DNA from 2 places in the Chryseomicrobium imtechense genome. Region 2 is predicted to be linked to the other one. Evidence: riboswitches for the same ligand, from Rfam matches in the RefSeq annotation. Region 2 holds a riboswitch; the other holds the start of a gene.
What was found. A riboswitch is a leader RNA that binds a small molecule or an ion and turns the genes downstream of it on or off. The one in region 2 is predicted to bind cobalamin.
Positions count from the first base shown of each region.

Region 1: linked by a shared signal. The riboswitch ahead of AB5N96_RS09335 (ABC transporter substrate-binding protein) and the one ahead of AB5N96_RS10165 (ribonucleoside-diphosphate reductase subunit alpha) in region 2 are both predicted to bind cobalamin.

Region 1 is NZ_JBGOBM010000008.1:84,383-89,130, forward strand. It holds gene AB5N96_RS09325 (adenosylcobinamide amidohydrolase) at 1-782, opposite strand, end outside; gene AB5N96_RS09330 (FecCD family ABC transporter permease) at 783-1,778, opposite strand; gene AB5N96_RS09335 (ABC transporter substrate-binding protein) at 1,771-2,721, opposite strand; cobalamin riboswitch at 2,852-2,989, opposite strand; gene argS (arginine--tRNA ligase) at 2,994-4,658, opposite strand; gene AB5N96_RS09345 (YwiB family protein) at 4,655-4,748, opposite strand, start outside.
Region 2 is NZ_JBGOBM010000010.1:27,065-31,812, reverse strand. It holds gene AB5N96_RS10185 (PspA/IM30 family protein) at 1-153, opposite strand, end outside; gene AB5N96_RS10180 (lmo0954 family membrane protein) at 166-507, opposite strand; gene AB5N96_RS10175 (DedA family protein) at 728-1,339, shown strand; gene AB5N96_RS10170 (undecaprenyl-diphosphate phosphatase) at 1,349-2,176, shown strand; cobalamin riboswitch at 2,463-2,645, shown strand; gene AB5N96_RS10165 (ribonucleoside-diphosphate reductase subunit alpha) at 2,776-4,748, shown strand, end outside.

The sequences.
Region 1 (4,748 bases), on a different contig from region 2:
CCTTCCACTTCACTTGGCAATAAAGTCATCTGCGGCTTAGGTTCAACCGGGTGCGCCGCGACATCTAGACGTGTCTCATAGACCGTTTCGAGTGTCGCTTTTTCTACAACTTCATGTGGCTCTCCGTAGGCGGACACGCGGCCTTTTTCCAGTAGCAACAAATGATCACAATAAAGAGAAGCCAGGTTGATATCGTGGAATACACTGACGACGGCTGTATTTTGCGTTTGTACATGCATTTTTAACGTATCAAGCAATTGTTTTTGGTGTGCGATATCTAGGTGATTCGTCGGCTCATCGAGAAGAAGAAGATTCGCTTGCTGGGCAAGTGCTTGTGCGACAAATACTCGTTGCTGCTCCCCACCCGATAATGTCGTAATTTCTTGATACGCATACGGTACAACTTGGGTAATCTGCATGGCCTCCATGACAGCTTCCTCATCCGCTGTCTTCCAGCTTGAGAACAACCCTTGTTGATGCGGGTAGCGTCCAAGCGACACCGCTTCTTTTACAGTCATCCCAAAACTTTGGGGCGGCAATTGCGGAAGCACGGCCATCTTGCGTGCGAGTTCTTTTGGTTTATAAGATGTCATTGGCTTGTCTTCGATAGAGACTTTCCCAGAGGATGCAGAGAGCAGTCCACTGACAAGCTTCAAAAGTGTCGACTTCCCACTTCCGTTCGGACCGAGAATCCCTAAGATTTCCCCAGGTTTTACTGTGAACGAGACATCATGGACAATAGGATGGGCGTAACCACCGGAAATCTTTTCGACTCGTAACATCTAGTTCACGCCCTTTCGTCGCTGGCGGAAGAAAATCCACGCAAATACAGGTGCCCCTATGAATGCGGTCATGACACCAATTGGCAGCTCGGTCGGCTCGATAATCGTGCGTGCCACCAAGTCACATAAAATGAGCAAGGATGCGCCGTTAATCATACTGAGTGGCAACACGTGCCGGTTGTCAGCACCGAATAATTGCCGGACCATGTGCGGCACGACCAGACCGACAAATCCAATCGTTCCCGAAACTGCTACCGCTGCCCCAGTCAACATGGAACCTGCAACGAGGACTTCTTTTTTCACGCGCGCGACATTGACCCCTAAATGATGCGCGCGGTCTTCACCAAGTTGTAGAGCATTCAAATCCCGCACTCGGAACAAAAGCCATGTACCCGCAATCGCCACGAACGGTACAATCATTTGCACGTGTGTCCATGTTCGCATAGCGACACTCCCAAGTAGCCAGCCAATAATTTGACGCAATTCTTCGCCAGTTAGAGCGATCATGAGCGAAATCATGGCACCGAAAAAGGAACTCGTAATAATCCCTGTCAAAATGATAGTTTCCATCCGCAGTGAGCGGTCAATCATGCGGGCGAATGAAACCACGACGATGAGTGTGACAACCGCTCCGACCATACTGAGTAGCGGTAATGTGAACATTCCGAAAAAAGGTAAGGACAATCCAAAAAAGATGGTTGCCACGGCTCCGACTGACGCGCCGGAAGAGACACCGAGTGTGTACGGGTCAGCAAGTGGATTTTTCAATAATGCCTGGAATGCAGCTCCAGCCACTGCTAAGCTAGCTCCGACAAGGGCTGCGAGAAACACACGCGGCATCCGGATATTCCAGACAATCGTTGAGGCGGTTGCATCCTCGCTCCCTCCCCATAAAGTGGATACTGGAATCTGGACGGCACCAATCGAGACACCGAGCCAGATTGAAGCGACTAACAGCAAGATCGATACAATCCAGCCAAGAGGTCTTCTAGTCATTCATAATTTCCGGGTAGACAGCCTTTGCAAGCTCTTCAAGAGCCAGTGCAAGACGCGGTCCCGGACGCGTTGTAATATCTTCATTCACTTCTATGACAGCATCTTGCTGCACTGCTGTCACTTGATCAAATCCAGGTCGTGCTTTCACAGCATCCACGGCATTTTCCATGTAGTTATACGTCAAGACGATGACATCTGGGTTGCGTGAGATGATTTCTTCTGAGTTCATCATCAGCCAGCCTTCTTGGTCCGCTACAACATTTTCTGCATTGATAAGTTCTAGTAGTTCTTGATTCAATGTACCTTGGCCTGCTGTGTAGATTTCAGGGTCCCCCGATGCTTCCAAGAAAACTTTTTTCGGTGTTTCAACCGCTTCTAATTTACTCGCTACTTCTTCTACTTGCGCTTTCATATCTGCAACGACTTGATCAGCTTCTTCTGATTTCCCCGTCACTTCTCCGATGTCGAGAATGGTCTCGTACGTTTCATCAAAACTCATTGCATTGTCAACGACAAATACTTGTACACCTGAGTCGATCAGTGGTTGCAAGCCTGCCTCTGCTGACGACCAGCTCGATTCATGTGCAAGGATGAGGTCGGGTTGGAGAGCGGTCATCACTTCGATGTTAAATTCAAATGAGCCGATCTTTTCTTTCGTCGTTGCCGCTTCTGGGTAGTTATCGTAATCTGTGACCCCTACGACTTCTTCATCTAATCCTAAGGCGAATAAGATTTCCGTATTACTCGGAATCATCGAGATGATAGCGTCTGGTGCTTCTTCCAAGGTAATTTCATTGCCCACTGCATCAGTAACTGTGAGTGGAAATGCTGTATCTTCTGTTTCCGGAGTTGTTGACGTCTCCGGAGTTTCAGTTGCTTCTTCGTTTGTACATGCCCCTAGTAGTAAAGTGGCTGCTAAAAGTGAACCTACCCATTTTTTCATTGTCTTTCCCCTTTTCTGTGTATGTAAAAAACCCGCCTTCCTCTACGGAAAGACGGGTGAAAATAGGTATAAATCGGCTAGAGCATGCAAAAAGGCATAGTCGACTTACACCAACCCATCCTCGTAGGTTCACGGCGCATTCAACAAGGCAGGTTTCCTGGCTTACGACTGATGTCGCTTACAGTGGCGGGACCGCGCTGGACTTTCACCAGCTTCCCTTTTACCTCAAGCAATCCGTTACTTGAGCACCTTGTTGTGTTGTGTCTAGCGTACTACATTTTCTCTGGAGCGGAAACCCCTAATAATTTCAGTGCATTTTCAATCGTTTGGCGCGTAGCCGAAATCAGTGCAAGGCGTGCTTGTGACAAGTCTTTTGCTTCTGGGTCCAATACTTTGTTGGCATTGTAGAAGCTATGGAACTGTGCAGCTAGTTCTTGAATGTACGTTGCCACGCGGTGCGGTGCACGAAGCTTCGCTGCATCTGCCACCACTTGTGGGAAGTCTCCCACTTTTTTCATCAAGTCAATCTCTTTTTCGTCCGTTAACAAGGACAAGTTTTCAACGGATGGGGCCATTTGGTGCTCTTCTGCTGCACGCAAGATCGAACAGATACGCGCATGTGCATACTGTGCGTAATAGACAGGATTTTCATTCGACTGAGAAACAGCCAGGTCAAGGTCAAAGTCCATGTGTGAATCGCCTGAACGCATACCGAAGAAGTAACGCACTGCATCGAGCCCAACTTCTTCTACTAGTTCACGCATCGTCACAGCTTTCCCTGTACGTTTGCTCATCTTCATCTTCTCGCCGTCTTTATACAATTGCACCATTTGAATGACGCTGACTTCTAACGTGTCGCGGTCATAGCCGAGCGCTTGAATGGCTGCTTTCATACGTGGAATATAGCCGTGGTGGTCTGCACCCCAGATGTTGATCAGCTTTTCAAAACCACGGTTGATCTTGTCTTCGTGGTACGCAAGGTCTGGCGTCAAGTATGTGTAGCTGCCGTCTTGTTTGATCAGTACGCGGTCTTTGTCATCGCCAAATGTTGTCGAGCGGAACCAGGTCGCGCCTTCTTCTTCGTAGATATGGCCGTTCGCACGAAGCTTGTCCAGTGCCACGTCAATTTTGCCGTTTTTATAAAGTGAAGACTCCGAGAACCACTCGTCGAAGTTCACGCGGAAGTCTGCTAGATCTTGTTGCAATTTCTCAAGTTCTTTTTGTAACCCGTAGCTACGGAAGAATTCATAGCGCTCTTCGTCCGATAGAGATGCGTATTTGTCCCCGTCGTTTGCTGCAAGTTCCCCCGCAATGTCTTTAATATCTTGTCCATGGTAACCGTCTTCCGGCATGTCCCGGTCTTGCCCGAGCGCTTGGAAGTAGCGTGCTTCTAACGAAAGCGCCAAATTGTGAATTTGGTTTCCAGCGTCGTTGATGTAATATTCACGACTCACGTCATAGCCTGCGAAATCAAGAACGTTACACAGTGAGTCTCCTACAGAAGCTCCGCGCGCGTGGCCGAGGTGCAAGTCGCCTGTTGGGTTCGCAGAGACAAACTCGACTTGTACTTTTTCGCCTTCCCCAGTGTCTGAGCGACCGAATGCCGTACCCGCTGTAAAAGCTGTGTTGATGACTTGTTGCAGGTAGTCTTTTTTTGTACGGATGTTTAGGAAACCAGGTCCCGCGATTTCAACAGATTCAATCGATGTTCCTTCTGTTTCAAGTTTCTCTAAAATCTGTTCAGCAATAGCACGCGGGTTTTGCTTCGCGATTTTTGTGAGTTGCATAGCAACGTTTGTCGCGTAATCCCCGTTTGCTTTGTCACGAGGGGCCTCTAAGTGGATCGAAACCGACTGGTCGCCTGCTAGACCTGTCGCGTCGACTGCTTTTTGAAGAGCGTCTTTAATGGATTGTTGAAGTTGTTCTACTGCATTCATTCGGTTACCTCCGTATAATGATAGTCGATTGTGTAATCGCCCATTTTTTCACTGTCTTGATAAAGAGAATATTCAATGCGGTCGTGGCCT
Region 2 (4,748 bases):
GGTCTGTTCTGTACGTTTTTCTGCCTCTCGTACGTAGACGTTTAAGGCCTGAATAGGGTTATCACGTCGCTCCTGCTCAGTTTTCGGTCTGTCGAAAAGTTGGCGTACATCGTGTTCAAAGGTTTCAGCTAGTCGAGTAAAAATGTTTGTCATGGAAGTTCCTCCTTAGTTTTTGTTGATTGTTTTCCATTCACGTTCAAAGTTTTCAAATGGATCGTTTGAGCTGCGTGTAAGTGGTGCGTCACTGCATTTGCGGATTGCATACCAGACAAGTGCTAGTGCTGCGATGCCGATGAAAGCTGGGATGTTTGAAACAGCTGTCAGTAATCCGACGATTCCAACAGTTGCCCAAAAGACCTTACCAAGCGTGGATTGACTTTGAAGGAAGTAGTGAAGTCCTCCGATAACGAGTAGTGCGGAAAAGGCAAGTCCGATCAGCGAGCCTAAGTTGGCCAGCACGACGATTGCGCCAGTGATGCCGAGTAAAACGTATAAAAATTTTTTCATCATGTTTCCCTCCTTGTTTGTATAGTCTAAGTATAGAAGGGTTTTTCGTTTGACCAAACGGGCGCTAAGCCGATTTTCCTATCGGTCTTAAGATGTAGAGGCACTACACCTTGTCATCTGCTATACTATTTCGGGGAACCTTTATATATAGGAGACGTTTCATGTATTGTGAATTCGGGAACAGACTCGAAGGTCAAGTACAAAGCAAAGGCGGCTTATTATGGAGCAATGGATTACCGATTGGCTCAGTGAGTTTGGTTACTGGGGCGTTTTTCTCTTAATCATGATTGAAAATGTATTTCCACCGATTCCTTCCGAGATCATTTTGACGCTTGGTGGGTTCATGACAACGACGACATCAATGACAATTGTCGGTGTGATTACAGTGGCTACGCTTGGTTCTGTAGCGGGTGCTGTAATTTTATACTTCATCGGACTGCAGTTAGATGCCGAGCGACTTGAGAAAATCGTTGAAAAACATGGTCGTTGGTTACGTGTCACGAAAGAAGATATTCACCGGGCAGAAGCCTGGTTTGACCGCATTGGCCCGTGGGCTGTATTTTTTGGTCGTTTGGTTCCACTTGTGCGCAGTTTAATTTCGATTCCTGCGGGGATGTCGAATATGCGATTTAGTGTGTTTTTACTTTTCACAACGCTGGGGACTGTGATTTGGAATACGATTCTCGTGTCCGTAGGTGCGGCACTCGGGGAAAATTGGCATACGCTCGTCGGCTATTTTGATATTTATTCGAATGTTATCTACGTAGTCCTAGTTTTGGTAGCCATTGCTTGGTTTATTTGGTTTATAAATAAGAAAAAGAAACATTCATAAGGAGATCTCATGGAAATTATTGAATTATTAAAAGCATTATTACTTGGTTTTGTGGAAGGGATGACGGAGTTTGCACCGGTATCTTCTACGGGTCACATGATTATCGTGGATGATTTGTGGCTGCAGACGAAAGAGTTTTTAGGGCAGAGTTCAGCGAATACATTTAAAGTCGTCATTCAGCTCGGCTCGATTTTAGCGGTTGTGTTTATTTTCTGGAAGCGTCTTTTAAGTCTTGTGGGTCTACATAAGATGGAAGGCACAGCTCCAGGGCATCGCTTCAACATTGCGCACGTGTTGGTGGGGATTTTACCAGCAGGTGTCTTAGGGTTGTTGTTCGAAGATATTATCGATTCGTATTTATTCACGATTGAATGGGTAATCGTCAGCTTATTTGTCGGAGCCATCTTCATGATTATTGCGGACAAGTTCGGACCGAAAAACCCAAGTATTACAACTTTGGATGACATGACATACGGCAAAGCATTGAAAGTCGGTTTGATTCAGTGTTTATCGTTGTGGCCAGGATTCTCGCGCTCAGGCGCAACGATTTCAGGGGGAGTTTTACTTGGTCTTGACCACAAGACGGCAGCGGACTTTACATTCATCATGGCGGTACCGATCATGTTCGGTGCTAGTGCGGTATCGTTGATTTCGAACATGGAAGAAATCAATATGAGCCACATGGGCTTTTATGCGGTTGGATTTGTCAGTGCATTTGTGTTCGCATTAATTTCTATCAAGTTTTTCTTGAAGTTAATCGCGCGCGTGAAACTGACACCGTTTGCGATTTATCGTATGGTACTTGCAACGGTTCTAGCCTTCATCGTATTTTTATAAGATCTGATTGGCCCGCTCCTATTTGAAGGAGCGGGTTTTTGTTTGGGGTGGGGTTAGTCGTGGAATTAGTTTCCATAATATCAGCATCTGGTGAACGGAAGGAATTAGACGTCGAAAATCGGCAAATAACCATCGAATCTTCCGACACAATTGCCAAAACGCCCGACACAATTGCCGAACTCCCATCCAAATCCCGAATCTCATACTTCTGACCTTATTTCCCAAATGTCAAGACTTCCTTTCTCCAAATATCTATGGTTTAATAAACACAAGTACACAACATTTAGTGATGAAGCGAGTTACAGGTACCATATCTATGGTTTAATAGGGAATCCAGTGAAAAACTGGAGCTGTCCCCGCAACTGTAAGTGCGGACGACTGCCAACACAAGCCACTGCGTGAGAACGTGGGAAGGCACGGCAGAAGGAAGATGCACAAGCCAGTAGACCTGCCTGTTCTCGCATGAGCTTTACCTTCTTCGGGGATTGAGAAGGGAACGCGAGACGCCTTTAGGCATACGCGTTTTTTTGTCGTTTATAGCGACGGTTTCCCTGAAAAGGAGAGCCGTCGCTTTTTTGTGTCAAAAAGGAGGAATTCCGATGACGACGCATACCCTCTTCCGCAGTGAAGAACGACTCAAGCAGCTGTTTACTGCTGAACAATTAGACGAATTTTGGCGTCTCTCAAAACGCTGGAAAATTCGTCACCCGCAAGGCGCGGAGGACGCCTGGCTACACGCTATGAGTCTAGAAGCATTAAATTTACTTGATGAACAACACCCGTACTACACATTTGTCGCCGCTACACTCTATGAAGAACAACTCTATACGCAAGTTGCTACTAAACGAAATGTAGCTGTAGAAGACGTTCATACCGTGTTTGGCAAAGAAGCAAACCGACTTGCTGCACGCGGACTCTATCAAGCAGAAGTGATTACGAGTTACAGTCAACAAGAACTGACCGAGATGAGTAGCTGGCTCGACCGATCGCGTAATCAGTTATTCACCTATATTGGATTGAAAACACTCGTTGACCGCTACGTGACTCGAGACTTTAACCGGGAAATCGTAGAACTTCCACAAGAGCGATGGCTTATGATTGCGATGACACTTCATAGGCAGGAAAAAACCAATCGGTTACAAAAAGTGAAAGACGCCTATTGGGCACTTAGCAATCTCTACATGACAGTGGCAACTCCTACATTAGCTAACGCCGGGAAACCGAATGGTCAACTCTCTAGTTGTTTCATAGATACAGTCGACGATAGTCTGCAAGGGATTTATGACAGTAACACCGACGTTGCGACTCTTTCCAAATATGGTGGAGGTATAGGTGTATACATGGGGAAAGTTCGGAGTCGAGGGTCAAGCATCCGCGGATTCAAAAATGCTTCAAGCGGTGTCGTTCCTTGGATCAAACAACTGAACAACACAGCAGTCAGTGTGGATCAACTTGGGCAGCGGCAAGGTGCAATTGCTGTTTACCTCGACATTTGGCACAAAGATATTCTGGCATTTCTGGATTTACGTCTAAACAATGGGGATGAACGGCTGCGTGCGCATGACATTTTTACAGGTATTTGCTTGCCAGACTTATTCATGGAGAAAGTAGAGGCGCGTGAGGAATGGTACTTGTTCGACCCACATGAAGTACGCACACTTATGGGCTTCTCTTTAGAAGACTGCTATGACGAGCAGGAAGGACGCGGAACATTCCGTACGCGATACCAGCAATGTGTGGAAAATGAAGCACTTTCGAAAGATACGATTCCAGCCATTGATATTATGAAGCGTATCATGAAAAGTCAGTTAGAGACCGGCGTGCCATTTCATTTTTACCGAGACGAGGTCAATCGACAAAACCCGAATGCGCATGAAGGCATGATTTACTCCAGTAATTTATGCACGGAAATTATGCAGAACATGTCAGCGACGACGTTTGAGTCGACAAAAATTGAAGAAGACGTCATTGTCACAAAGCGTCGCCCCGGGGACTTTGTCGTTTGTAACTTGTCCTCTATTCATTTAGCTCGCGCGGTGGAAGACGATGTACTCGAACGGTTAATTCCTATACAAGTTCGTATGTTAGATAACGTCATCGAGCTCAATGATCTCCCGATTCCACAAGCCAAGCGTACAAACCTTCGTTACAGGGGAATCGGACTTGGTACGTTCGGATGGCATCATCTCCTTGCGAAAAAAGCGATTCGTTGGGAGTCGAAAGAAGCGATAGAACTGGCGGATGAACTTTATGAAGAAATTGCCTTCCTGACAATTCAAGCGTCAGCCGACCTTGCAAAAGAAAGAGGGAGCTATCCGCTCTTTACAGGCTCTGATTGGGAACAGGGGGCGTACTTTACAAAGCGTGGCTACACGTCCGGGCGTTGGAGACAATTGAAAAAGCAGGTTGGAGAGACGGGCATTCGAAATGGATACTTGATGGCTGTAGCTCCGAATTCATCAACTGCAATCATTGCGGGAACGACAGCAAGTATTGATCCGATTTTCCAGAAGCGCTACTCAGAAGAAAAGAAAGACTACAAGATTCCCGTAACAGCGCCAGAGCTCAATGA